One region of the Alteromonas sp. RW2A1 genome, then DNA from elsewhere that is predicted to be linked to it. Evidence: predicted binding sites of a transcription regulator. Region 1 holds the regulator's gene; each other region holds the start of a gene.

Region 1 (9,839 bases):
CCGAGGAAATGGAAAAAATGGCTGGCCAGCTTTATGACAGCCTACAAACGCTGGCCAACCTGGGTGATGACATTATTGTGTACCCGGCTCATGGCGCAGGGTCGGTGTGTGGCTCAGGCATGGCAGAACGTGAGTTTACCACCATAGGCATTGAGAAACGGCAAAACCCGGGCTATCAATGTACCTCTAAAAAAGCCTTTATAGAGCGTAAGTTAAAAGAGAATCATTATATTGCTCCCTACTTTAGCAAAATGGAGCAGTCTAACGTTACCGGGATGGATACGCCTTTACCGCCAGTGGCGTGCCAGAAGCTGGCACAGGATGCTCAGTCAGCCTGGCAGAAAAGCGCAGAACGTCCCGGCGTGCTCATTGATGTAAGAAGTCATGCCCAGTTTCGAGACTGTCACTATCCCGGCAGTCTTAATTTGCCGGGCGGCTTACTCAGCGCTTATGGTGGTTGGTTTCTGGACTACTCCACACCTATCGCACTGGTGGCAGATTCCCATCAACAGGCAACCGAAAGCTCCGAACAGCTGTGGCGGATGGGCTACCAGCAGATTAGTGGTTATCTGACCATGGTACCAAAGCCAGATACCATTGAGGCTTACCATCGTCAGCAGGTGAACGCCGTTACTGCAGATAAGGTTGATGAGCGCATTAGAGCACCACGTGCTAACTGGCAACTGCTGGATGTTCGCAAACAGGAAGAGGTTGAAAACAACGAATTTGACCAGGCAAAGCATATCTACTTAGGCTATCTGCCGGAAATGTGCCACCAACTCGATAAATCCCGCCATTATACACTGGCCTGTGGCAGCGGTAAGCGCGCCACCGTAGCAGCCAGTTATCTGCTGGCACAGGGTTTTGAAAACGTGGATGTTTTTATTGGTTCAATGCAAGCCTGGCAGAGCTACCAACAAGGCACCTAACAGATTTACATCTGCATCGCAGAGCGCATCCTCACGGCAAGGAAGCCGGATGTGTTAGCCTGAATGGTCAGGACAGCTTGTGTGTATAAGAAATATTAACGCTATGTACTACCCACCGTGTCAGATGTATTTAAGGCTAGTTGAACGTGTGTCAAACGGGTACTTTTCAGAAATCAGTGGAGTAGTTGTCATCAAGACAGGCAAGTTAACTGGTCTTTGGTACTGAAATCTGCAATAAGATATGTGAAAGCCCTCACCCCAACAATTTGCGTGTTTAAGTAATGGTAGGTTTTTGTGGTTCATGCACTAAAGTCGAAGTCACGTTGAATGGTATAGTCGCAGAATGCGTCAATGCTTGGTGGCGCACGAAGTGGCGGCGTACGGGGATTATTGCTCGCTTCCGGTAAATTGTGCTTGTCCAAATATGACAAGATTTTATTGATAATGATCGCGTCAGTTATGCAAGCAATGACCTTTACGTTAAATTTTTCGCAAACCTCGCATTGGGTAATGTCGATGTTGAATACGCGTTTCAGTCTTTGCGCCGGTGACCGGATTACCAAGACATATTGCGGGAATGATACGGCTTTTCTGAATCTTTCAGGTGTTCTGCTAAACGAGGACTATTCTTACCACGTTGTGAAGCAGTCACCTCGGCACGAACTATAGCATTGGGAGCAAATACCCCATAAAACCTCGTGAGGTTAAGTCGAGGTGGTGGTATCAAAGCAACGAGTTTGCCGAGAAAATTCCGTGGAGAGAAGAACACGAGGGTCGTTCCGTCATTGTAAGGGGTCTTTAGTTTATACCTCACCTTACCTGAATCTGTAAGATTCAATCGTTGTTCACTTATGGCTGGTCTTGAGATGTATCTGCACAGGCGTTCCAATTTATCGGTTTGGTGACCGTCTGCGAATACGCCAGCATGTAAACTGAAACCGCCTATCTGGGCTAATTGTCCGTAGTGTTGTTTGTCTTTGGCGGGCAAGGTTTGTAAGGTAAATACTTTTTTGCCCATATCTGGCCCCAAGCAATACGATAACTAACCGAGGCCGCTTGCAAGGGCAATAAGCTATTTTCATCATCCATGGGAAAATCGAGAAAAGCATTGTCCATATCACGCTGAATGAGCCCGGCCTTCTCTAAATAGGCCGCAATGCGGTGGCTGATGTTGTCAACTATCTGTTCCATATCGCTATGGCTCGGCGCTTTGACGAGCTTGAATTTGGTTTGCCCTCGCTCTTCTGTAATAACGCCCTCGAGGAAGAGCATATGGAAGTGTATATTCAAGTTTAGCGCACTTCCAAAACGCTGAATGTACGTTACTGCACCCGTCTTGGCTTGCTTTTTCAAGTAACCTGTTCGATGGATGATGTCAGTTGAAATCGTGCGATGGATGATTTGCATGACTTTGCTGAGCTCTTTGGGATATCTGGCAAGTAGCAGCCTCAATGGGATAGGTAGACTCAACACCCACTGACGTATGGGATAGCCGTTAAGAACGTCGTCAACCAGTAACTTCGCACTCTCTGCCATCCGTCTTGCCCCGCAAATAGGGCAGAAGCCCCTACGTTTGCAACTGAACGCGACCAGCTTCTCATGTTTGCAGTCGTCACACACGACTCTGAGAAATCCATGCTCAAACCGACCACACTTTAGAAATTCTGCAAACTCTTTATCTACATGAAGTGGTAATGTCTTTCCTTGATGGGAAAGGTACTCCAGAAAATCTGGATAATATTGCTCAACCAATTGGTATAGCAATGTTTGCTCTGGCCGATGTCGTTTATAGGTATGCATGTTAATGGCTAACAATGGCGTCCTTGCCAGGGATTGGTAGCCCAGATTGCAGATAGTTTTGTTGTTAGTCTACTGGTCTTTGAGATGGAAAGTTCATTGCTCCAAGGTCCGCTTCACGTACAATGCCGCCCCTCATACTTTAGATTCCAACCAGCAGCGCTTCCTCATTACTTTGACAGAAAAGCTGATTTCCAACCTTAGAATGCAAATAGCCATAAAAAGTTACCTTTTGGGCAGCAGTTTAATTTCACCAAATACATCAGCATCAATATATCCGCGATTTTTATCACCTTTTACAGGTTCTATTTCATGTGAACCCATAAAGTGCTCGCGCACTTCACTACCATCGTTGTCGCAGTAGGCCAGCATAAACCCAATAACTTGTTTTTCGCTCAGAGTAAGAGGGACATTTTCACCGTTTTCTTGATAGCTATTTGGATAGAGCTTTATCGCCACTTCCCAGGTAATGTCAAACGGCGCTTGCGCAGATCGCTGCCACCGACTAATCAAGTGTTCGGTGTAAAGATGCGCCTTTTTGTCAGGCCCATAATCGGCCGCTTGGTTATCTAGACCAATATGGTATGCAAAGGCAGTGTGGTTAAACTGATGATTACCACCAGAAGCGTCGCTGTCTATAAACACTTCAAGAGCATCGTCGTCCCAATATTTCACTGTTGGGTTAGGTTGGGTATCAACGAGCACATCATCACTAATATTTGCCTGCAAATACAGAAAGTTCTCATCCCATAATAAACGATAGCGACCGTTAAAATCTGCCTCTGAAGAGGGAAGACTTCCATCCATTAAATAGGGCATAGGATGCCAAGTTGCATTGTTCCAGGCGCTCTCAGAGACGCCATCGATATGAATAGGTGTTGACGTGTAATTAACACCGGTAGCCATAAGCGACTGTGTAAAGAGCAAGCAAACAGTGAATAATGTTTCCTTCATAAATATCTCCATGTGAAACAGATGGGGGAGGCGATTGGCGTTTAAATAGGGCGGCTAGATTAAAAACAGGGTTGCGGTGCCCAAGAATGCAAAGATACCCACGACATCTGTAATGGTGGTTAAAATGACGCTTCCGGCGAGAGCGGGGTCTATCTTCAAGCGCTTCATTACCAATGGTAAAGTAGCACCAGCGAGTGCGGCGGCTATCATGTTAACGAGCATAGCAAACGCAATAATAACCCCAAGCATGTAATCTTGTTTCCACAGAGCAATTACTGAAGCTATCAGCACGGCCCAAATAACGCCGTTGAGCACACCAATGGCAATTTCTTTGCTTATTAACCAGCGTGAGTTACTGGCGTTCACATGGCCAAGGGCCATACCGCGTATAACTAGCGTTAAGGTTTGGTTTCCTGCCACGCCCCCCATACTGGGCACGATGGTATTGAGTATGGCTAATACTGCTAAGGCGCTTAGTGTCGCTTCGAAGAGGTCGCTCACCATGGCAGCCAAAAGTGCTGTGGCTAAATTTACCGCTAACCATACCGAACGTCTTTTTGTACTTTGCATAACAGGGGCAAAGGTATCTTCGTCGTCGTCAAGACCGGCCATGCTCATCATAGAGTGCTCTGCGTCTTCACGAATAATATCTACAACGTCATCAATGGTTATACGTCCCACGAGACGATTTTTTTCGTCAACAACGGGGGCTGAAAGCCAATTGTAGCGTTCGAATAAACTCGCTACTTCATCATCTGGCATGTTGACTGGAATAGCTTCTGATTCCTCATCCATGACGTCCGATACTTTGTCGCTGGTATCAGCGGTTAATAGCCGAGTAACCGGGACAATACCCACCAGATTATCGGTTCGATTAACCACGTAAAAGGTATCGGTATTTTCTGGAAGCTCCCCTTTCAGGCGAATGTACCTGAGTACAACGTCAATGGTGACATCTGGGCGCAACGTAATGGTGTCGGTGTTCATAATGAACCCGGCGGTCTCTTCACCGTAAGACAACGCTTGCTCGGCTCGCAAACGGTCTTGAGCGTCCATCGAGTCAAGAATGTCGAGCAAAACGGTTTCAGGTAAGCTACTGAGCGTCTCTGCTAAATCATCGGTGTCCATTTCCTCAAGCGCATCAACCACATTGGCCGGCAGCATTTTTGTGATTATGCCATTACGCACATCATCGGAGAGTTCTTCTATTATGTCGCCGTGAAAATCGCTATCGATTAACTCCCAAAGTTCGTCGCGGGTACGACTAGGGCTAGACTCGAGAATATGGGCAACATCGGAAGGGGGAAGCTCTAATAATAGCTTTCTTACAGACACGAACTGACCGTTGCTTAATGCGTTGTTAAGCGTTCTCAGCTGAGTTTGTACATATTTAGAAACGAGAGCTTCTGCCATGAAGAGCAATTCCTAACTTACTAGATGCCCGAAGAAAACCTAATTTGGTGGCTACACAGAGACTATGTTGCGTGTTAATAGAATAGCGTACTTACCCTGTTGGTGTCATGACAAATACGTTGATTTGAAATACGTTTTTACGCGCTTGGCGATAATAACAGCAGCTGTAAAAATTTAAGCAAGAAAAGCACAAAGCAGGAAAGTGTTATTCGTCTTCGTTAAATCGACCCTCTATGAGCTTTTCAATGGCCGCCAGAGCGGCTTCAGCGTCATTGCCCTCAACAATCACGTTTACCTGCTCACCCTGATGGCTTTCTAGCATCATAAGGCCAAGTACGCTGCTAGCATCGGCTTGTTTGTCACCTTTTTCGAGAATGATTTTTGCGTCAAATTGATTTGCTAACTGTACCAATTGAGTTGCTGCTCTTGCATGCAGACCAAGTTTATTGACGATTGTTAGCGTTTTTTCGATAGTCACAGTTTGTCTAGCTCTCTACTTAATGCGCAGGTTGTTAATTTAATTCTCTATGACGTATTTGCACGTCGGGATGAATTTCGCTGAATGTTTTTGACAACGTTTGAGCAATATAAACCGAACGGTGCTGACCGCCGGTACAGCCTATAGCAACCGTGACATAGCTTCGGTTGTTTCTTTCCAGGTGAGGAAGCCAAGTGGTAATTAAATTTTGTATTTGCCATACAAACTTGGTTACAACGGGTTGTGAGCCAAGGAATACCTCTACCGGAGCATCGACACCGGTTAGGTGCCGAAGATCTGGCTCCCAATGAGGATTGGGAAGGAAACGGGCATCAAACACATAGTCGGCATCTTTAGGAATACCGTGTTTAAATCCAAAAGACTCGAATACCAGAACGAGACGGGAGCTCTTCTTCCCTAAAATACGCTCGCGAATAATTTCAGCAAGCTGGTGAATCGTTAATTTATCAGTGTCTAAATACAGATCTGCGCGCTCAACAATTGGTGCAAGTAAGTTAGATTCTGCCTTTATAGCTTCCGACAGTGACTTGTTGAGTTTAGCGAGAGGGTGCAGTCGACGGGTTTCGCTAAAACGCTTCACCAGCACATCGTCACTGGCATCAATATAAACGATGGTCATAGACCAGGAAGAGGGCAGGTAGTCTAAAATCTCTACCAAATCGTTAGGGTTTTTAGGCAGGTTTCGCACATCTATGCTTACGGCTACCTGCTCATATTCGTCTACTACCGTGTGGGTGAGGGTAGGTAGCAGGTTTACGGGAATATTATCTACGCAGTAATAACCCAAATCTTCTAGGGCCCTAAGCGCAACTGACTTCCCTGAGCCAGAACGACCACTGATAATAATCAGCTTCACCGATAATTCTCCCTAAAATTTTTTTATGTGCCAAAAGCTAATTCAAAAATGATTTTTCAATTAAGCGCATATTCCAGAAAAGAGCAGCAACAAAGAGCGCGATGCTTCTCCGTGCTGCGTCAATTTATACGCCAAGAGCAGAGATGATATCTTCGTTCGTTTTGGCTCTGCGTATGGCTTTCACCGTATCTTTATCATTAAGTTTACCTGCAACAGTAGCCAGCGTTTGCAAATGGCCTTGAGTTTGTTCTTCAGGTACCAGTAACGCAAAAAATATGTCGACAGGCTTTTCATCAATAGCATCGAAGTTGATTGCAGGTATACAGGTTACAACAATCGCCATTACTTGCTCTAATCCTGCCAAGCGGCCGTGTGGAAGCGCAATGCCGTTGCCTATTCCTGTACTGCCTACTCGCTCCCGAGCCAGTAAACTGTTTAGCACAGTGACTTGATCTATATTCTCATTACCCTGCGCTGCTATATCAGAAATAATTTCTAAGATTCGTTTCTTACTATTGCACTGAACCGCACACTCGGTGCGGTCCAGGCTTACGATGGCTTTAATGTCCATGCTTAATTATCTATTAATGTTTTTTCAGTTTTTCCTTATGCTTGATTACCTGCCGGTCGAGCTTATCCACCATGCTGTCAATCGCTGCATACATATCAGTATTTTCTGAGGATGCAAACACTTCAGCACCGCTAAGGTGCATAGTGGCTTCGGCTTTTTGATTTATTTTTTCTACGTTGAGGATGACATGGACATTAGAAATGTGATCAAAGTGCCGCTCAAGTTTGCTGAACTTCGTATCGACATAATTACGCAAAGAGTCGGTGATTTCGACATGATGACCAGTTAGGTTGATTTGCATATTTCGTCTTCCTTTTAATATAGCGCCTTTAAATAAGGCTTTTGCGTTGGTTAGACGGGGGTATCGATAAAGACTCCCGGTATTTTGCTATTGTCCGCCGAGCGACTTTTATGCCTTGCTCTGCCAACAATAAAGCAATCTTGCTATCGCTTAATGGTTTGCTAGGCGTTTCTGCTGCAACCAATTTCTTTATTAACGCACGGATAGCGGTAGATGAACACTCGCCGCCTGATTCCGTTGCCACGTGGCTGGAGAAAAAATATTTTAACTCGTAAATTCCTCGTGGAGTATGCATGTATTTTTGAGTAGTAACCCGTGAAATTGTCGATTCATGCATGTCTACCATTTCTGCGACATCATTGAGAACCATTGGTTTCATCATTTCGGGGCCGTGCTCAAAAAATCCCATTTGTTGCTGAACAATACAGTTAGCCACTTTCATTAATGTATCGTTTCTCGACTCTAAGCTTTTTATAAACCATTTGGCTTCTTGCATATGAGAGCGTATGAACTGTGAATCGCTACTATTTTTCGCTTTTCTACTCATCGCTGCATACTGCTGGTTTACACCCAGTTTAGGTAAGCTGTCTGGATTCAGTTCTACAGTCCAGCGACCGTTTTTCTTTGCTACCGATACATCGGGGATAACATACTCAGGCTCTTTAGTAACTAAAGCACTACCTGGGCGAGGATTCAAGGTTTGAAGCAAACGCATTGCCTCGCGAAGTTCGTCTTCTTTCAAACGACTCTTACGCATTAAGGTTCTGTAGTCTTTGCTGCTAAGCAAATCCGAATAGTCCTCTATCAGTCTTTTTGCCTCTTCCAACCAAGGGGTATCGTCGGCAAACTGACGAAGTTGAACCATCAGACACTCCTGTGGAGTGCGCGAACCAGAGCCAATGGGATCGAACATTTGAATACGTTTTAGCACGCACTCCACTTCGTCTAACTCTATCTCTTCTTCAACATTTTCGGTTTCAATATCTTCAAAATTAACGGCTTCTAATATTTCGTCTAACGTTGCCGTGAGGTAACCCGATTCATCAATAGAGTCGATAATGGCAATGGCAATCGCTCTGTCGGTATCAGAGAAAGGAGTGAGACGCATTTGCCATAATAAATGGGCTTGAATATCTTCTGTGGTTTCACCCTGGAAAATTTGGTCATCATCGTTGTTTGATGGGCCGGGGGCAGGTGCGGAAGATGCAGAATAATATTCGTCCCACGTACTATCGATGGGCAGTTCATCAGGAAGGTCGTTTTTTTCTAGAGCATCACCAGATTCGATAGTGTCGCTAGATGCCGAAGCAGTGGCCTCGCCAGCGCTATCATCATTATCGATGTTGTTTTTTTCAGCTTGAGGCTCGTCGCTACCTTCTTCAACTTCTAAAAGAGGGTTTGAGTCTAACGCCTCCTGTATCTCTTGCTGAAGGTCGAGTGTAGACAGCTGAAGCAGCTTAATAGCTTGCTGCAGCTGGGGAGTCATTGTTAGTTGTTGACTAAATTTTAACTGTAAAGATGGTTTCATCTACGTCTTATATTTATGCTCTTCAGTGAATGTACCAGAGCGCTTGAGAAAAATGACAATTAGGTTACATATAATAACTATAGCCTGAATTGTTCGCCTAGGTATACATCCCTTACTTTTTGATTACTTAAAACCTGTTCCGCCGTTCCTTGCGCAATAAGTTCGCCATGACTCACAATGTACGCTTTTTCACAGACATCCAATGTTTCTCTCACATTGTGGTCGGTGATGAGGATGCCTATTCCTCTGTCGCGAAGGTGCTGTATTATCTTCTTTATATCATTAACTGATATTGGATCAACACCAGCAAAGGGCTCATCGAGCAAAATAAATTCGGGTTTAGCCGCAAGTGCTCTTGCTATTTCTACCCTGCGACGTTCTCCACCGGAAAGGCTCATACCCACACTATTACGTATATGGTTGATATTGAATTCATCAAGTAGTGCGTCAGCTTCTTCTTCCTGTTGCTGAGAGTTCAAATCCTTTCGGGTTTGCAAAATAGCCATGATATTTTCATGCACAGTCAGTTTTCTAAATATAGACGCTTCTTGAGGTAAATAACCAATTCCACCGCGAGCGCGTTCGTGCATGGGCTGATGCGTTAATTCTTTATCGTCTATTAATATCTGCCCTTTGTCTGACGGCACCAGACCGACAATCATATAAAACGTTGTCGTTTTTCCCGCGCCATTTGGGCCTAACAGCCCAACAATCTGCCCTGTAGAGACTGACAGACTAACATCAATCACAACTTGGCGGGATTTGTATGCCTTAGCAAGGTTTTTTGCACTAAGAGTAGCCATTACTGTTGCTTGCCTTTACCGTCTTTGCTTTTGTCTGTGTCATTATCACTGCCATCATCACTATTCGAATCGTCTTTTTTGACTTTTCTAATAGACTCTGGCGTAAATACCGTGGTAACGCGACCTTTACCATCTTCTTGATTGCCGCCAGTTGCTAATAACTGTTCAGTTATCATATCAAAGGTAAT
Region 2 (9,839 bases), 510 kb from region 1:
TGTGGCTGGTGGAGCTCGAAGTGGCGGCATTAGAGAATCGTTTTTTGCTTCAAGAAGAGTCTGCTTGTCAAGGTGCGCCAAAATCTTATGGATAACAGCCGGATCCGTAATACAAGTAATAATTTTGACGTTGGTTTTTTCACAAGCCTCACAGACTGTGATGTCAATATTGAATACTCTTTTTAACCTTTGTGCCCACGACATGCTTCGCGCATGGTATGGTTTATCTGAATCTTTCAGATGCTCTGCTAAGCGAGGGCTATTCTTACCGCGTTGTGAAGCCGTTACCTCGGCACGCACCTTAGCATTGGGAGCAAACACGCCATAAAACCTCGTAAGGTTTAGCCTCGGCACTGGCACCAGTGCCGCGAGCTTGCCTATGAAATCCAAGGGAGTAAAAAAGACATGTGTGGTACCGTCTTGATAGGGAGTTTTCAGTTGATATCTTACTTTTCCTGAATCGGTTAGACTCAATCGTTGCTCGCTTAACGCTGGCCTTGAGATATATCTGCATAGCCTTTCCAGTTTGTCAGTTTGATGGCTGTCTGCAAACACCCCAGCGTGTAAGCTAAAACCGTTTATTTGAGCTAATTGACCGTAATGTTGTTCGTCTTTGGCAGGTAAGGTTTGCAAGGCAAAGACTTTTTTGCCTGTATCTGGTCCTACAGCAATGCGGTAATTGACAGAGGCTGCTTGCAAGGGCAGTAAACTATCTTCGTCATCCATGGGTAAATCGAGAAATGTGTTGTCCATATCCCGTTGAACGAGCCCGGCCTTCTCCAAGTAGGTCGCGATGCGATGGCTAATGACATTCACGAGGGTTTCCATATCATTGTGGTTTGGTGCTTTAACGCACTTGAATTTGGACTGTCCACACTCCTGAGTGATAACGCCTTCCAAAAAGAGCATGTGAAAGTGAATATTGAGATTCAGTGCACTACCAAATCGCTGAATGTAAGTCACCGCTCCTGTGTTTGCTTGCTTCTTAAGATACCCAGCCCGATGCACAATATCGCAAGAAATAGCACGATGAATGATTTGCATGATTTTACTTAAGTGTTTGGGATACCTAGCTAGAAGTAGACGAAGCGGGATGGGTAAACTCAATACCCATTGGCGTACAGGGTAACCGTGAAGAACATCTTCAACTAACAACTTGGCACTTTCTGCCATCCTTCTTGCACCGCAACTTGGGCAAAATCCCCTGCGTTTGCAGCTGAACGCCAGCAGTTTCTCATGCTTGCAGTCGTCACAAACTACACGCAAAAAACCATGCTCAAGCCGACCACACCTAAGAAACTCTTCAAACTCTTTTACCACATGAAGTGGTAACGACTTCCCTTTTTGTGAAAGCTGCTTCTGAAATTCTGGGTAGTGGCGTTCGACCAATTGATACAGTAACGTCTGCTCTGGACGATGTCGTTTATAGGTATGAGAGTGAGTTACTAGCAATGGCGCCTTTATCTTGAATTGGCATCACAGTGTGTATATGATTTTAATGTAAATCTACTGATCAATAGGGTGGGAAATTTATAGTCTCAAGGTCCGAAAAACGTACAATGCAGCCCCTCATACTTTAGCTTCCAACCAACTGAGCCTTTTCATTGCCTTGGCAGAAAAGCTGATTTCCAACCTTAGAATGCAAATAGCCAAATAAAGGCGCGGTTTTTATTGTCGCGGCTACCAATCGGCTGGATAAACTTGATGAAGCATTATTACGTTCAGGAAGGCTTGATCTTCATGTCCATGTTCCTTTCCTGGATAAAAATGCCCGGCGCTGGTTTATCGAAAAGTTCTTGCAGTACGACGTTTACGAAGAGGCTATAGATGTTGATTTAATCGTATCACTAACGGCTGGTATGAGCGGTGCAGATTTAGAGAAGGTTCATCGGGAGACAGTGCTTCAGGCTCTAAGTAAGAATACTGGCAAAATTGGTCAAAGTACGTTACTGGAAGAAATTAATATTCTTAAATATGGCGCTAAACGGACACTTGATAAGTGCGCAAAAATGCTGGCAGAAACCGCCTTTCATGAGGCTGGTCATGCGGTTATCTCAAAAGTTCTGATGCCAGAGAGAATAATTGAACAAATAAGTATTGTGCCCAGAGAACAAGCTTTAGGAATGGTGGCCTACAACAGGGAACAAGAAATTGATTACACGAAAGCTTTTTGGTTCTCGCAGACATGTGTAGCGTTAGCTGGTCGAGCGGCCCAGGTAAAACAGTTCGGAGATGAAGGATTAGATACCGGTGCCAGCAGTGATTTGAGGCAGGCCATGTGGTCTGCCTGGAATCCTGTTGCCAAATACGGAATGCATCCCGATAGTTACAACTTAGACACCACAGTGTTACATGAATGGAGCGGAGACGTTTACTTTCAATCTCAGACTGAAAAATTAATCAAAGAGTGGCTGGATGAAGCAACCCTGAAAACTGATCAATTAGTTGACCAATACTGGGAGCAAATAAGCAAGGTTGCACAAGCTTTACTGGAAGAAGAAGTGTTATCAGAAGCGCAATTTAAGTCGTTAATAGAGTAGAACAGTAAAAGTGGAACAAGTTCTATTTTTTGAGGCTTTGATAAACCGATATCCAATCATCAACGCTCACTTTGCTGACCAACTCGCCAATTAAGTTGTAGGGAATGTGTTTGGGGTTTTTAAAACGGATACAACTTTTACCCATATCCAGCTTAGTAGGTACCGCTTCGGCGTAACGGACCCGAAACCAGCTTTCGAGCTCAGGCATTGCATAAATGCCCATATGATAAAAGCCATAATGGCTTTTCTGTGCCGCCAGGTTCATAAAGGGTAATGGCAATTCTGGGTTGCAATGATAACCGGCAGGGAACAGTTGATGGGGCACCACATAGCCAATCATGTTTTAGTTGATGCATTCGCTAAATCTGGCTGGCAGGTTATCCAGTATTGTCTGGCGTAACTGTGATATTACCCGCTGCTTTTCCACGGGTAGGGCGGTAATGTACTGGTCTACCGATGTGTAACTCTGTGCGTCGGACATAGTCGCTCCTGGCTAACTTAGGTTAGATTGCTTAACCACTATGCCTTAAAGGTTGTCCTGATTACCAGCAAGGTGTTGCAGGAATTGGAATGCCTGTCGAGGGCTCATGGTTTCCGGCAGGAACTCAGTCTGGCCCATCTCTTTGAGCAATTTAGTAAACTCGGCACTGCCGCCGGCGTAGCCCATTTTCCACTGTTTGAAAATAGGGGCGGTGATTTCCTCATAGCTGATAATAGTGATTTCGTCATGGCGGGGGTCATCAGCAATATCCAGGTAAAGCTCGTTAACGGCGCTGCGTTCGCCTTCCAGCGCCTGCAAAAAATATTGTTGTTCGTAAGAAAGCATACCGCAAATGCCCTCGGCCTGATTGTTACGGCGGGCGGTGTCGAGAATGGATTTCAGATCGCTAAGTGACATTTCCCGCGAGGCATGGCTGTAGTACACCAATCTCACTAACTTCATTTTTACTTTCCTTTTTTCTAAACTGCGTAATTGTTTGCGTAACTGCAGGCAACGACTATCTTTCAAATATAGCAGAGTTTTCAGAAACGGTAGTGTTGGGTAAATGTATGGAAAATCCAGTGTTTTTGGTTGGTCAGAGTCCAGACTTAGCGGCATTTTTGCCGGATAACACAATGCACTGCGAAAAATTAACCAGCCTGAGAAACGCTAAAAAGACACTGCGCAGTTGTAAGCCCTCACTGGTTATACTCTGTGTAGGCTCCGATGATGATATTTCCCTCTGTCAGTCGGTAGCCCAGTATATTCGTCAGGGGCTGGTTAACCAGGATACCCGTATCATTCTTATGCATAACCCCACTCAGCAACTGGACGAAGTAGTCTGGCTGGAAGAGTACCAAATCAATGCCTGTTTAACGGCGTCTGAAGCGAAAGCCAAGTTTAATGCCAGTGTGCTCAAACGGGAGCTGGCCACTTTTGAGTATATTGAAAACACCTACCGTCAGCACGATGCAGAAACAGAATTGCTGGTGTGTATCACACGCTTTTCACGAGGCGACGAAAAGCTCACGGCGCTGCTTTCAACCTTCTCAAATGCGCTGGCGAGATTATGCCATGCCCACTGCAGTTTCGAAATTTACCTGGAAAACACATCGCGTTTTCGGGTGCGTGGTTCCGATACTGCCAGCAACGATCTGGCAAAAACTATGCAGGCATTGTTATCAGAGGGCGGGCTGCCGGCCAGCCTTGCTCAGGCAATAGAAGAACAGCATCCACAAATTCACCTGCTCGATGAAAGTGGCGGACTGGAGCCGGTTAGCCCCGTTCCCGTTTAATCAGCCGAATGTCGAAGGATTCGTAGGGGGCAAACAACATTTCGTAGTTGTCTTCATCCACTCCGCTATTAAGCACTGCCAGGCAGCAGTTACGGAAGAGCTGATACAGGTTACTGTTTGTGGTGTCTTCAAGCTTGCTGACTTCAAGTTGGGAGAGTTGGCTCATCCAACCTACAGGGTTTAGCTGAATTTTTTTCATTCGTTATCCTGAATGACCACCTGATTCCGACCACCGGATTTTGCTTTATATAGCCCTTTATCGGCCCGCTCAAAGGCGGCGTCGAGCTTCTCCCCGGTACGGCACTGAGTACCGCCGATGGAGGCTGTGACTGTCAGGCGCTCTTGTTTAAATTTAAAGGGTAGCTTAGCCAGCCCCTCGCGCAACTCATTCAGGCGATTTAACAGTTTATCGCTGGCATGATCGGGCAACAGTATAATAAATTCTTCACCGCCCCAGCGTGCCATAAACTCGCTGCTGGTCAGGTTAGTTTTCAGGTGGCGTGCTATGGCCTGGAGTGTTTTATCACCGGCGGCGTGGCCGTATTTATCATTGATCCGTTTGAAGTGATCCACGTCGACTACCGCGATACTCAGTGGCTTGTTCTGGGCCTGGCAGCGATCCCATTCTTTTGAAGCCCTTTCATTATATGCCATGCGATTGGGCACCCGGGTGAGCGGATCGGTGTACATGTTTATGCGCTGTTCAACCAGCTTTTTACGGTATGAGTCGGTTTGTTTCTGCAGCGATGAGAGCTGTTGCTGCATGGAGACCAGCAGTGACATCAGGCCTTCCTGTTCCTGACGCTCGGCTTCTTCACCGGCACTGAGTGAGTTAGCCATCTGGCCCAAGTAGTGCTGCGCCTGCTGCTTTAAGTCGTCGATATTGCTTTCGCCTTCCAGGGCGTCTTCCATGTCTTCCAGCACGTTTCGCAATTCCTGGTTGCGAGACTGGCGCGCCTCAAAACTCTCGGCACTTTTTGAGATACTGGATTGCACGTCACCGTTAATATTACCCAGGGCATTATTCAGCCGCTGAATAATTTTACCGGCCGTATTGGCCTCGGTGAGGGTTTCCTGAACCATTACCCGGATCAGGATCAGGCAGCTATTCAGTAACTCTTCTTCGGTAAGCCCCTGGCCAAGCCTCTCCTGCAGGGAGGCGATGTAGTCATCCTCCGGGTTGACCCGGATATAGGTTTGTACCAACTGACCGAGCTCATCGATGAGGTTTTGTTTAAGCTGTACCGTTCGGTTATTGGGTTGGTTGTCAGTCGTTGACTCTTCAGCATTGCCCATGCCGGATTGATAGCACTTTAATACCTGTTGATAGAGCGGCAGCACGGCACTGATGCCATTGATGGGCTTTTTCAGGGCGCTACTGGCTTTGGCTGCCTGGCTGCGGGCCGCCGGCTCAGTCACCAGACGCTGAAATGCCTGGATGTCTTCTTCCAGTTGGCGAAGCCAGGCCTGAGTCAGGGTTTTTACTGAGTAGGGTTCCAGCATAATGAGCTGGTTGACTTTATTCATGGATAGGGTGGCCAGAGTGAAATCAATCTTGCCACTTAAATGACCGCGCAGAGACTGTAACTCTTTATCAATCTCTGCCGATAATCCCTCATAATAACTGGTGAGCCGGACTATAAATCCTGCCAGTTGCTCACTGTGAGCGCGCAGCGATTGGAGTTGTTTCGCTTCCATGTGTTATGCAAGCTCCTTATTAGCCAAAAATAACCGCCGGCATGCTACTGCCGGGCTAACCGATTGTTCGATACATTGAAATCAAAATTCGCCCGTAGCGGGTTGATATCCAATCCGCCTCTGCGGGTGTAGCGCGCATAGACTGCTAGCTTGTGCGGCTTGCATCGATTCATTAAATCACAAAAAATTCGCTCGATACACTGCTCGTGAAATTCATTATGCCGGCGAAACGAGATGAGATAAGCCAGCAGTCCGGCGTGGTCTATAGCCGCGCCTTCGTAATGAATTTGCACACTGGCCCAGTCAGGCTGACTGGTGATCAGGCAATTAGACTTTAATAAATGACTCACCAGGGTTTCAGAAACCTGCTGGTCGCCGGTTGTGAGCAGCTCCGGGCTCGGCTCATAGGCATTGATTTCAATGTCCAGATCGTCAATCACGGTGCCGTCGAGTTCACCAAGGTGAAGGGCGCCAAACTGACCGGCGCTGAATAATTGCACCTTAACCGGTGCCTGGGCACAGGCCGATAAATCCTTGCTTAAGTGTCGGGCCACTTCATCTGCACTGCCAAATACCGACTGATTGAAGCTGTTCAGATAAAGCTTGAAAGACTTAGACTCGATAAGGTTTTGCGAATCAATTGGCACCTGGCATTGCAAAATGGCGACCTGCGGTTTGCCTTTCGGATTAAGCCACGAAAGCTCATAACCGTTCCAGATATCCACACCGCCAAAAGGCAGGGGCTGTGAAACGCCAATTTGTTCACGGCTTAGCGAGCGCGGCACACCTTGCAACAGCTCAGGCGTGTACTGTTCAATGTAGTCAACCTTTTGACCCAGTGTCAGGTTGGCGGGAAGAGACGGTGACGAAGAGTGCTTTACTGTCATGCTGTCCTGTAACTTTTTACCACTGATTAATCATGGCACGCGCATTCAATATGCCAAGCTGGTGTTTAAAGTGCCATAAATTCTTTACTATAGAGGTTTAGTATACCTGATATGGAATCGCAATGGAGAATATAGTTCAACAATCATTGCATAAGTTAATGCGCGATTTACAACAAGCGGCAGCGTCTCATCCCGCGCTGATGACCACTGAGTTTGAAGCGGAATTAGCATCCCCCTGTTATGTGGGGAACGCCAGCCAGGGAGAGCCCTGCACCTGGCAGCCCGTGCCGATGGAAGGTGAATATACCTTTGCCAATATCGAAAACGCCTTGCACATCACGCTGAACGAGCAATTTTGCAAATTCTTTACCACTTACTGGAGTTTTAATCTGCCGGTTAAGGCTGAACAAGGCAACTGTGAATTATTGCAGGTTTGCAGTGAAGAGGACTTCGAGCGACTACAACAAAACCTGATTGGCCATTTGTTAATGAAGCAGCGACTAAAACAGCCGCCCACGTTATTTTTTGGCTTAACCGATGAAGACGACTTTATTTTGTCTGTAGATAATGCCTCAGGTGAGGTAGTACTGGAACAGGTGGGGAAATTGCCCACTCGTTGTCTGGCACCTGATCTGGCGACCTTTATTGATGGCCTGACGCCAGCCGTTTAACTGAGCTTTGCCAGCCGGCTCTCCATCACCGCGAGGGCCTGCTCTAACTGTTCCACCCGTTTTTCCAGCTCAGCGATGCGCTCTTTGTCGCCCGGTGTTTTGGGTTGGGCTTTGACCTGCACATTCTGCTGATTAAAGACCTTTATCGCCTCAATGGCGTCCAGCACGCTTACCTTGAAAGGCGCTTTACCACGCAATAAGCCTACACCCGGCGTTAAGCCCTCGGCCGCCAATAAATGGCAGATTTCGACCAGGGTTTTATGGTTTTCTTTAGAGGACATGCATTTACTCTTTACTGGTGACCAACACACCAGGCGGGCTTGGCCTTTAGTCAGTTAGTCAAAACAACGAAAATTTCGCTAATCATACCGATAGTTAGCACCGCCGCCAAGTGGTTATTTTTTAATTTCTTTAAAATTCAATAAGTTATAGTTGGCCTCATTCTTGATTACCTGAAGTTCATTAGTGACTTATTATTTTTCAACAGGGAACCACTATGAAAAAATTAATGCTTTGTACTGCTCTGGTAGCACCCATGTTACTGTCTGGTTGTGTCATTTCCGTAGGAGGTGATGACAAAGAACATTACCAGGCCAGCTGGGAGCAGCGTGAGTATAATAATCGTAAACATATCAGCAATCTGGAAGTGAATGCGCACTTTGAAGACGTTACCCGTAAGATGGGTGTAGCCGACTTCAACGAAATGGTAGGCGAGGGCGATCACGTTTACCGGATTCTTTACTATCGCACGCAGCGTACCGAGGACGACGGTATCACCACCAAGGACGAGTGTACTCCCCTGGTCTTCAAAGATAATCGCTTAATTGGTTGGGGTGAAGAAGCGGTCCGTAAAATCTAATCCGCCCACCGTTTACACTTACTGACAAGCCCGATAAACATCCCGTTTATCGGGCTTGTTGCTGTCTGGCCGGCCATCATTAATGATGGCTCGTTGCACTACCTGCCCGATCACTGTACTCAATTATCATCGCTAAACTTATTCAAATGTATAAATATTGTTAACGGTATATTTACATGGTGTTATTTTTTCGGCTAGAGTGGGGAACTGATGCACTTTTTGTGCGTCTATTACGTATCTCTTAAGACCAATCTTGTTGTTTTCAGTTTGCTGTTGTTCAGCGGCAGCGCTGAGCGGTTGAGTGAGAGGGCGGCCCGGGTCGCAAAACAGGCGTTTACGCATCACCACAACACGGGAGACAGGCTATGGTACAAGCGGAAATCCAACAAAACCTGGATAAAATCAGAGCAGCATACTTATCAGCGGAAGATCTGAAAGTGGCTGCATCCATCATTTACAACGCCTACCACGACGATCCAATTTTTTTACAAATATTCCAGAGTGAAAAAGAAGGCTACGAATCGCGGTTACGGTCGGCTATTCGCGAAGAACTCACCGCATTCTGGGAAGCCGAGCAACCCATTATTGGCCTGTTTGATGAGGGGCGATTATTGTCTGTTGCCTGCCTCACGGGGCCAGACAATGCTGCAGGGGCTGGGCGTTATTGGCACTGGCGGTTAAAAATGCTGCTGACCACCGGGTATTACGGCACCCGGCAAATGCTCGAGAAAGAGGAAAAAATTCGTTCTGCCATGCCAGCTGAAAAGTATCATCTGCTGTCGTTCATTGCGGTGCATCCGGACTATCAGTCACACGGTCTTGGTCATCTGCTGATGCGGGCTATCGACAGTGTCTTACTTGAGCATCGTGATTCAGAAGGGGTGGGCGTATTTGTGACAGTACCTAAATATGAAACGTTCTTTTCTGACGGCTTTTATCAAAAAGTCGCGCAGGTGGAAATTGCTAATAAAACCGGGCAGGTTATGTTCCGTCCAAGGCCTTAATCGTTCGCCGGGAATACCGTGCAGGGCGAGCAATCCGCCCTGCTTTTAACGAGAAAATGCCTTGTCAGCCTTGCGGGCCGAATCCCGTCAGGTATAGTGCCTGTATAGATAATTACACGCTGCAGATATGTCAGACTCTTTAGACTTCAATCCGGTACAAGCCATTCAGAATGAAGATGCCTGGGTAAGTGTCATCCAGAAAATGGATGAAGCCTATGCGGATCTGGTGCAGTCACAGGTCGAAGTCGAAGAAAAAAACGTTGAGCTGGAAGAGGCCAAAAGCTTTTCTGACAGTATTCAAAGTGCTATGAACGATGTGCTCGTCGTGTGTGATAACGACGGTATCATTGAAGGCGTAAACCGGGCATTAACCGAGCTGGTGGGGGAGTCTGAATCGGCTCTGA
Region 3 (9,839 bases), 1.6 Mb from region 1:
TTCTTACGGATACGAATAGATTCTGGTGTAACCTCTACCAATTCATCTTCGTCAATGAACTCTAGTGCTTGCTCTAGAGACATTTTGATTGGTGGTACAAGTGTTTGCGCTTCATCAGTACCAGAGGCACGAACGTTAGTAAGCTGCTTACCTTTCAACGCGTTTACCGTTAGGTCGTTGTCACGGCTGTGAATACCGATAACCATACCTTCGTAAACTTCAACACCATGACCGATGAACAAACGACCGCGCTCTTGGAGGTTAAACAGTGCGTTAGTTAGTGCTTTACCGTTAGCGTTGGCAATGAGAACACCGTTTTTACGCTTACCAATAATGCCGCCTTTGTAAGGGCCGTAGTGATCGAATGAATGGTATAGCAAACCAGAACCCGACGTCATTGTCATAAATTCTGTTTGGAAACCGATAAGACCACGACTTGGAATAACGAAGTCAATGCGAACACGGCCTTTGCCATCTGGAGACATATCAGTCATTTCTGCTTTACGAAGACCAAGCTGTTCCATGATAGAGCCCTGATGCTGTTCTTCACAGTCAATCGTCAAGGTTTCAAATGGCTCTGTTGTTTCGCCATTTTCTTCTTTTAGAATTACTTCTGGACGAGATACAGCAAGTTCGTAACCTTCACGACGCATATTTTCAATCAGTATGCCTAAGTGAAGTTCACCACGACCTGATACGCGGAATTTATCCGGATCAGCCGTTTCTTCAACACGTAGTGCAACGTTGTGAACAAGCTCGTCGTTCAAACGTTCAAGGATGTTACGCGACGTTACATACTTACCTTCTTTTCCAGCGAAAGGTGATGTATTTACTTGGAACGTCATGGTTACTGTTGGCTCATCTACCGATAGTGGTGGAAGTGCTTCAACGGCATTAACGTCACAAATTGTGTCAGAGATTTTCAGTTCACCAAGACCAGAGATAGCGATGATATCGCCCGCATTCGCGCTGTCTACTTCGTGACGGTCTAGACCAAGGTAGCCATATACTAAGCCAACTTTACCGTTGCGAGTTTTACCATCAGCAGTAACGATAGTTACCTGTTGGTTGGTTTTAACTGAACCGCGGCTGATACGACCTACACCGATTACACCCACATACGAGTTGTAATCTAGCTGTGAAATCTGCATTTGGAAACCACCGTTGGCATCAGCATCTGGTGCAGCAACTTGGTCAACAATAGTTTGGAAAAGTGGAGTCATGTCTTCTGACGGTGTGTCAGCATCGTTAGACGCCCAACCGTTTAGTGCAGAAGCATAAACAACTTGGAAATCAAGCTGCTCATCAGTAGCGCCAAGGTTATCGAACAAATCAAATACTTGGTCCATTACCCAATCAGGGCGAGCACCTGGCTTGTCGATTTTGTTGATGACAACAATAGGCTTAAGGCCTTGAGCAAATGCTTTTTGAGTAACAAAGCGCGTTTGCGGCATTGGACCTTCTTGAGCGTCAACAAGTAGAAGTACAGAGTCAGCCATTGACATTACACGCTCTACTTCACCACCGAAATCGGCGTGTCCCGGAGTATCAACAATGTTGATACGGTAGTCTTGCCAGTTAATTGCAGTATTTTTCGCCAAGATGGTGATACCGCGCTCTTTCTCGATGTCATTCGAGTCCATAACGCGCTCTTCTTGTACGCCGCGAGATTCCAACGTTCCAGATTGCTGAAGAAGCTTATCTACCAAGGTAGTTTTACCGTGGTCAACGTGGGCGATGATTGCGATATTACGCAATTTACTTATATCAGTGGTATTCATGCTTATATAGAGCCTGTGTAAATCGATACATACCAACACGGTATGCATGAGATTTCTTGCAAAAAATGCAGATAGAAAATTTTCGCGGATTGTACAGAAAAAACGCGCCGTTTGCGCATCTTTTTTCACTTTGCAATGAATGTTTCCGCTTTTCTTCTATTTTTAAAGGCCTATAGCGGAATTTGGTGGTAATAAGGGAGTAATTCACTGTATAGAAAGAGTGGTAAGCGGCTAGAAAGTATTCTAGTCTAAACATCGTAGGCGATGCCACTTGCACCACTATTGCACGACATCGCACCAAATTAGTGCGAAGCAGGCCATATTACAGGTCTTCATCTTAGTGTAAGCCGCAGAAAACGGCAGATAGATAGATGGCATGATTATCGCTTTCACAATTTTACTGTTGGAGTGAGCCTGATCACTCTGCATTTTTACATTAAAACCTGGAGGACACGATGTCAGTAGAAAAGGCATTAGAGCTGATTAAAGAAAGCGAAGCGAAATTTATCGATTTACGTTTTACCGATACCAAAGGTAAAGAGCAACACGTATCTATTCCTGCGAGCCAAGTTGATGAAGATTTCTTCGAAGAAGGAAAAATGTTCGACGGTTCTTCAATTGCAGGCTGGAAGGGCATCAACGAGTCTGACATGGTTCTTCTTCCGGACGCAGACAGCTGCGTAGTTGACCCTTTTGCAGAAGAAACACAAGTAAACATCCGCTGTGACATCGTTGAGCCTACTACTATGGAAGGCTACGAGCGCGACCCGCGTTCTGTTGCTCGCCGTGCAGAAGAATATTTGAAGTCTACAGGTATCGGTGACACGGTATTCTTCGGTCCAGAACCAGAATTTTTCCTTTTCGACGACGTGCGTTTCCACACCGATATGGCAGGTTCTTTCTACAAGATTGATTCATCAGAGGCAAAGTGGAACTCTGGCGAAGAGTTTGAAGGCGGTAACATGGCTCACCGTCCAGGCGTAAAAGGCGGTTACTTCCCAGTACCTCCAGTAGATTCTGCGCACGACATTCGCGCGGCAATGTGTATGGTTATGGAAGAGATGGGCCTTGTTATCGAAGCGCATCACCATGAAGTTGCAACCGCTGGCCAAAACGAAATTGCATGTGAATTCAACACGTTAGTTAAGAAAGCTGATGAAATCCAAGTATACAAGTATGTTGTACACAACGTTGCTCATGCATACGGTCAAACTGCGACCTTTATGCCTAAGCCTCTAGTTGGCGACAACGGTTCTGGTATGCACTGTCACCAATCTATTGCAAAAGATGGCAAGAACATCTTCGCAGGTGACAAGTATGCAGGCCTTTCTGAAGAAGCGCTTTACTACATTGGTGGTATTATTAAGCATGCTCGCGCAATCAATGCGTTTGCTAACGCATCAACTAACTCGTACAAGCGTCTTGTACCAGGGTTTGAAGCACCTGTAATGCTGGCTTACTCTGCGCGTAATCGCTCTGCTTCAATCCGTATTCCTTATGTAACAAGCGATAAGGCTCGTCGTATCGAAGTGCGCTTCCCTGACCCAACAGCTAACCCATACCTTGCATTTACTGCAATGCTTATGGCTGGCCTTGACGGTATTAAGAACAAGATCCACCCTGGCGATGCTATGGATAAAGACTTGTATGACCTACCGGCAGAAGAAGCAGCAGAAATTCCAACCGTTGCTAGCTCGCTAGAAATGGCGCTAGAAGCATTGGATAACGACCGCGAATTCCTTACTGCTGGCGGTGTAATGACTGATGACATGATTGATGCATATATCGATCTTAAGTCTGAAGAAGTTACTACTTTGAACATGACAACTCACCCTGTTGAGTTCGACATGTACTACAGCGTTTAATAGAAACGTTTCAACATGCGCTTAGTGTGTTGATGATGTATGTAGATATTTGAAGCCCGCAATTGCGGGCTTTTTTATTGTCTGCGCATTGATTTGTATAAGGGCCTATTAGGTTGGGAACAGCCTGCGCGACTAACAATTATCTATTATGCTTAGAATCATCTATGATAGCGTTTGAGCAACATTTAAAGGGACACCATTTATGACAGATTCAATTAAACGCACCTCGCTGCTTTTCACTTTGCCGTCATTTACTGTGTTCCTATGCGCCGCCTGCTTTTCTCATCAGGCTTTTGCCCAGCAAACATACGATCAGCAAACACCTGACCAGCAAGCCTCTGCCCAGCAAAACACGACACAGAAAAATAAAACACAGCAACCAAAAACACAAAACAGTCCTGCGCAAATTTTCAAAGTCGTCAACGAAGACGGCTCTGTGACATATACAGATACACCACCACCAAATGCCGAAACCGTAGAGCTAGATATAAAAACACGTAACGTGGTTTCTGCTATTAAAACGCCAAAGACTCAAAAAGTTCAGGTTAAAAAGAAAAAGCCAAATTATAGCGTAAGTATCGCTAGCCCCGCTCCCGAAGCGACCTTGAGAGACAACGCTGGCAACATTGTTATTAAAGCGGAACAAAACAGTGCAGTAAAAGCTCCCTTGTATCGCTTGATATTCGACGGTGCCCCAGTTAAGAGCAATTCCTCAGGCATATTTAAGCTAGAGGGTGTCCATCGTGGGGCACATAATTACAAAGTTGAACTCACCAACAATACGGGCAAGACTCTTGCATCGTCTTCTACTCAAACCCTTTACCTGCATCAGGCATCGGTGTTTATCAATAACAACTAGCGTGCAGCCCTACTGAACTGGCGCACCAACGCGGTTCATAGAATTTTAATTTTCGAGTAAACCTGCGCGGGATTGTCAGTTACACGCTACAATGCACAACATTGGTGCAAAGGAGACATGCTCGGATGGTTTCTACCGAGTCAGAATCACGATTATTACTAAATAGTCTAAATACAGCCCTAGTGATGGTAGATAGCCGGCTGCGTATTATTTACGCGAACCACGCCGGTGAGGCATTATTTGAAACAGGGTTAAAACAACTTCAAGGCCATCTTCTACCTGACTTTTTCTTACCGGGTACTATTGAGACAACGCGGTTGCGAGCCGCAATACGCAAAGGTGAAGACTTTACTGAAAACGAGATAAAACTGGCGTTTAAAGATAATCGCTACGTTTCAGTAGATTTAACCGTTACTAATATTGCAACTTCCAACGGCCCTGGCCTGCTTTTTGAAGTAAAGAAAATAGACCAGCAAAAGCGAATCACCCGAGAAAATCTACAAAATGCCCAGCATTATGCAGCTCGAGAACTCGTGCGTGGCCTAGCCCATGAAATAAAAAACCCCTTAGGAGGAATTCGTGGTGCAGCTCAGCTGTTAGAAAAAGAGTTACCTGAACAACATAAAGAGTTTACACGCATGATAATCGAGCAATCGGATAGACTGCGTACCTTGGTAGACCGCCTTCTAGGACCTAATTCTTTACCTCGCTTTGAAGTAAGCAATGTGCATCAAGCGTTAGAGAAAGTGCGAAGCCTTATGTTGGTTGACTCTGCCATACCAATTTCAATTGTACGAGATTACGACCCAAGTATTCCCGATCTGAGGATCGATCCAGACATGATTCAGCAAGCGGTGCTGAATATAGTGCGCAACAGTATTCAGGCGTTGAACGAGCACAAAACACCTAACCCTGAAATACGCTTGGTAACCCGTATCGAACGTCAAATGACTATTCAATCTGCGCGCCACGCTTTAGTGGCCAAAGTGAAAATTATCGACAACGGCCCAGGTATACCTGCAGAGATAAAAGACACCTTGTTCTATCCCATGGTCACCAGTAAACAAAATGGCTCGGGTCTTGGGTTGTCGATTTCACAAACACTTATTAATCACCACGGTGGAAAAATAGATGTTGATAGCCACCCTGGTTACACCAAATTCGTGATTTATATTCCAATTAAAAGTAAGGAGACAGGCGATGACGAATGAGTCGGTATGGATTGTCGACGATGACAGTTCGATTCGTTGGGTGCTGCAAAAAGCCTTACAGGCAGCAAATATCAGCTGCTTGAGTTTTGAAAACCCTGAAGATTTGCTGCGCCAAATCCAAAGTGGTCAAGCGCCAGAAGTTATTATATCTGACATACGAATGCCTCAAATGGACGGTATGACCCTGTTGAACGAGGTTCACAGCTCACACCCCCTTCTTCCTGTCATTATTATGACTGCGCATTCAGATCTGGACAGTGCGGTAAATGCATATCAAAAGGGGGCGTTTGAGTATTTGCCCAAACCCTTTGATATCGATGAAGCCGTTACGCTTGCCCGGCGTGCAATAGACCATGCAAGGGAGCAGTCATCTACCACCAAGGTACAGCAAGATGAGGTGGTTACTGAAATTATTGGTGAAGCGCCAGCGATGCAGGAAGTGTTTCGAGCCATTGGTCGTCTGTCTCGCTCGTCAATCAGTGTACTCATCAACGGTCAGTCTGGAACAGGTAAAGAGCTAGTCGCCCATGCTTTGCACAGACATAGTCCCCGCTCTAGCAAACCTTTTATTGCGCTAAACATGGCCGCTATTCCCGCCGATCTTGTAGAGTCTGAACTTTTCGGGCACGAAAAAGGGGCGTTTACTGGTGCTCAGGCTGCGCGTCAGGGGCGTTTTGAACAAGCCGACGGCGGAACCTTATTTCTGGACGAAATTGGCGATATGCCTCTTGATGTTCAAACCCGCTTGCTAAGAGTACTTGCCGACGGTCAATTTTATCGCGTTGGCGGGCACCAATCGGTTAGTGTCGATGTAAGAATTATTGCCGCAACCCACCAAAATCTAGAAACCCGAGTTGCTGAAGGTAAGTTTCGTGAAGATTTATTTCACCGCCTCAATGTTATTCGAGTGCACCTACCTTCCCTTGCCGAACGTCGTGAAGACATTCCATTGTTAACCAGACACTTTTTGCGTCGCGCCGCTAAAGAACTTGATGTTGATGCTAAAACTATTAGTAAAAGTGCTGAGCGAGTGATGTCACAGCTTCCGTGGCCTGGTAACGTAAGACAGCTAGAAAACGTGTGTCGTTGGCTAACGGTAATGGCAAGCGGCCAAGAAGTTATCCCCAGCGATTTACCGCCAGAAATTCACAGCGATGGGCACGTAGAAACATCTTCTGCCGCTACCGGAGAATGGCCTGAATTACTTGCCTCATGGACAGATAAACAGCTGCGGGACGGTCGTCACGACATTTTAAATGATGCCATGTTAACGTTTGAAAAAGTGATGCTTGAGCGTGCCTTACATCATACTCACGGCCACAAGCAAGATGCAGCAAAACGCTTAGGATGGGGGCGTAACACGCTTACACGTAAGCTAAAAGAGTTAGGTATTAGCTAGCTTGGCACACTGGAGAGTGAGGTTCTTACTTCAGAAATATGAAGGTGGCAGTAAAAAAGTTAACATGTGCAGCTTGTTATTAACCTAACAAGCTGCCTAAACCGGTTTTAATGACCTTTAGTCAGTAACCCTGTTATGCCTTGATTAAAGTGGCGAACCCATTTCATGCTGAACTGTCCTTTAGCCTGCTTGTTGATATGGATAACTGCCTCTTTCTTAGACATGACTTTGTCTTCGTTGTGCGCTCTTGGGTGGGTAAGAGCATCGTACGTATCAATAATCGCCAACAGCTTTGCACCTTCGCAAATGTCGTCTTCCTTCAAGCCTAGCGGATACCCTGAGCCGTCGGTGCGCTCATGGTGTTGCATCACTATTTTGCGCGCCATATCCCAGTCATCTAGGTGCTCTAGTAAACGGGCACTTTTATAAACATGAGAGCGCATTAGATTGAATTCATTTTCAGTTAACGTATCGCCTTTGTTTAACAACTTCATGGGCATAAAGGCCATACCGAAGTCATGCACATAACTGGCAACGGCTAGCTGATCTTCATCAATAATATTGTCGGCCACATCATTAATATACATAGCAAGTTTTGCAATGCGGTCACCTTTTCCAGCCCAAAATGTACAGCGTCGCTCGACGGTTTGCATTAGTTCTCTAAAAAACAGCACATCTTGTTTCTTTTCACTGCTTATATCTTTTGGAATACCCGTTGAAGCCAAAACGGGGGCCTTTACGGGTGCACTTTCCGAGTTACCCTCGCTACTCGCAACATCAAGGGCAGGATTAAGCAGAAGAACGGCATCGTTTAAGAAGCGCTCGTGTTCAGCATTGTTTTCCGGCGTTATGCGACTAATCGCAAGCACTAACTGCTCGTGCAGATTATTGTCATACTCTGCTTTGCCAGTTCGCATAACTTCTTCTACAAACGCTTTTACCCTGTCCATAGTAAGCAGAACAAGGTCGCTCATAGTGCTTGTATAAGCAACTTGGCCCTTGCGGAGGTAATCAAGTAAATCTTCTACGTGCTGAAGTAATGGAATTAATGGCGAGAAGTTTACTAAGCCAAGGTCACCTTTAATGGTATGTATAGAGCGAAACAAGGCTCTTTGAAGCTCGTTGTCCGCAGGACGCAACTCTAGCTCTATTAACGTTTGCTCGCTCGATTCATAAAGCTCGTTAATTTCCTCCATGAGGTCTGCAAGAATATCTTCTTCTAGTTCGTCAGGGGTAAATGTCAACATACTTATGGGTACCAAATATGGTTTGAATGCTTAGTCTTATCTATTGTAATGGGCTATTAATAAAAATGCTTCATACTAAAGGTGATAAAAACGTCGAATTGTCTAGATGCCGCTTAACGATTTCAATATATCCCGTAAAATACCGGCTCCTAGATCTACTTTTTATCTTAGTAACGCGAAAATAATATAGAAATAGCGGCTCAACACTCTAGTGTAGCCCAGATTACAAACTTCACTGTAAAAACTCATCGGACAAGTGTACGCTGAAATTTCTTCTATACTGCGCGCTCTATTTACTGCTAGGAGTTATTTTGATCGCTTTGCTTCGCATTCCCATTCTTTTCATCGCGTTTTTGGTTATCAACGTAATCTTGCTTTTTGTCTTCATTTTGCGCCCTTTCCACAAAGATAACGTGCAGGCTGCGGGAGCGCTATATTCCCAGATGGCTAAAATTGTGGGCCTTAAAGTTATTGTTCGAAGAGATCCGGCAGTAAAACTTAATGAGCCCTATGTATTCATTGCAAATCACCAAAATAGCTTTGATATTATGACAATATGTAAAGCTGCCCTGCCGGGTGTGGTGACTATTGGTAAGAAAAGTCTGAAGTGGATCCCTATTTTCGGCCAAATTTACTGGCTATCAGGCAACATCATGATTGACCGAAATAATTCAGGCAAAGCCAGAAACACGCTAGACATAGCTGCAAACCGAATTGCCAAAAAGAAAACCTCGGTATGGTTGTTCCCAGAGGGTACGCGCAGTAATGGCCGAGGTATTTTGCCGTTTAAACAAGGGGCTTTTCGGTTGGCAAAAACCACCAATGAACCTGTGGTAATGGTAACTGCGAGCAATCTACATAAAAAAGTACGTTGGAATAAATGGGATAATGGTGTTGTTCTTATCGACATTAGTGCGCCTCAACCGCTAACAGAAACACACTCTATTAAAGAGTGGATGGGTATTTTCAACGAGCAAATGAAAGAAAAATTTGAACAGTTGAATGCGCAGGTCGATGAATTAGAGAAAAGCAGGTAAACTTGCGCCCATTAACAAAGGCAACAAGCTACGTATTAGGCAAAAAAATGAATCAATTTGACGAAAGAGAAGAGTGGTATGAATTCAATCAAGAAACGATTGATGCACTGTTAGAGGATGGCAGTCAAGCCGACGCCGATTATACCATTGAGCATCATTTTGCCAGTACCGATTTTGATGTTTTAGAAAAAGCAGCGGTTGATGTTTTTAAAGCAGGCTTTGAAGTTACCGACGCAGAAGAATTGATGTTAGATGACGGTGATACCGTATTTTGTTTCGATGCTGTGGTAGAACGTAAGTTAGATATTAATTTACTTAACGCTGATGTTGATAAACTTCTCAAAATCGCCGACAAGCAAGACGTGACCTATGATGGTTGGGGAACTTACTTCGAACCACGGGAAGACAACGAGACAACAAATGACGTGGAAGACGACAGC

Evidence for each region. Region 1 encodes sigma-54, which starts transcription at its own class of promoters, with help from an activator protein. Its sites were predicted from a motif close to GTTGGCACGNNNNTNGNNT; they were not measured.
Region 2: a site for sigma-54 is predicted at 8,004-8,022, ahead of BM528_RS01500 (DUF3192 domain-containing protein). Genes of this name have one in related genera too.
Region 3: a site for sigma-54 is predicted at 2,152-2,170, ahead of glnA (glutamate--ammonia ligase). Genes of this name have one in related genera too.

The regions. Positions count from the first base shown of each region.
Region 1 covers NZ_CP018031.1:830,441-840,279, forward strand. The annotation lists gene BM528_RS03730 (MBL fold metallo-hydrolase) at 1-929, shown strand, start outside; partial or broken gene BM528_RS19040 (transposase) at 1,229-2,729, opposite strand; gene BM528_RS03740 (CBM9 family sugar-binding protein) at 2,952-3,680, opposite strand; gene mgtE (magnesium transporter) at 3,735-5,093, opposite strand; gene BM528_RS03750 (HPr family phosphocarrier protein) at 5,299-5,571, opposite strand; gene rapZ (RNase adapter RapZ) at 5,606-6,448, opposite strand; gene BM528_RS03760 (PTS sugar transporter subunit IIA) at 6,573-7,019, opposite strand; gene hpf (ribosome hibernation promoting factor) at 7,033-7,320, opposite strand; gene BM528_RS03770 (RNA polymerase factor sigma-54) at 7,349-8,848, opposite strand; gene lptB (LPS export ABC transporter ATP-binding protein) at 8,926-9,651, opposite strand; gene lptA (lipopolysaccharide transport periplasmic protein LptA) at 9,651-9,839, opposite strand, start outside.
Region 2 covers NZ_CP018031.1:316,611-326,449, forward strand. The annotation lists gene BM528_RS01450 (transposase) at 1-1,452, opposite strand, end outside; partial or broken gene BM528_RS19005 (AAA family ATPase) at 1,671-1,742, shown strand; gene BM528_RS01455 (hypothetical protein) at 1,797-2,540, shown strand; gene BM528_RS01460 (DUF1801 domain-containing protein) at 2,563-2,880, opposite strand; gene BM528_RS18610 (hypothetical protein) at 2,884-3,021, opposite strand; gene BM528_RS01465 (BLUF domain-containing protein) at 3,067-3,483, opposite strand; gene BM528_RS01470 (hypothetical protein) at 3,591-4,316, shown strand; partial or broken gene BM528_RS01475 (pyrimidine/purine nucleosidase domain-containing protein) at 4,300-4,515, opposite strand; gene BM528_RS01480 (GGDEF domain-containing protein) at 4,512-6,014, opposite strand; gene queF (NADPH-dependent 7-cyano-7-deazaguanine reductase QueF) at 6,059-6,901, opposite strand; gene syd (SecY-interacting protein) at 7,024-7,572, shown strand; gene BM528_RS01495 (hypothetical protein) at 7,569-7,853, opposite strand; gene BM528_RS01500 (DUF3192 domain-containing protein) at 8,069-8,431, shown strand; gene BM528_RS01505 (GNAT family N-acetyltransferase) at 8,797-9,435, shown strand; gene BM528_RS01510 (PAS domain-containing sensor histidine kinase) at 9,563-9,839, shown strand, end outside.
Region 3 covers NZ_CP018031.1:3,343,441-3,353,279, forward strand. The annotation lists gene typA (translational GTPase TypA) at 1-1,781, opposite strand, end outside; gene glnA (glutamate--ammonia ligase) at 2,237-3,646, shown strand; gene BM528_RS14845 (DUF4124 domain-containing protein) at 3,849-4,505, shown strand; gene glnL (nitrogen regulation protein NR(II)) at 4,631-5,716, shown strand; gene glnG (nitrogen regulation protein NR(I)) at 5,706-7,115, shown strand; gene BM528_RS14860 (HD domain-containing phosphohydrolase) at 7,223-8,362, opposite strand; gene BM528_RS14865 (1-acylglycerol-3-phosphate O-acyltransferase) at 8,674-9,399, shown strand; gene rraB (ribonuclease E inhibitor RraB) at 9,447-9,839, shown strand, end outside.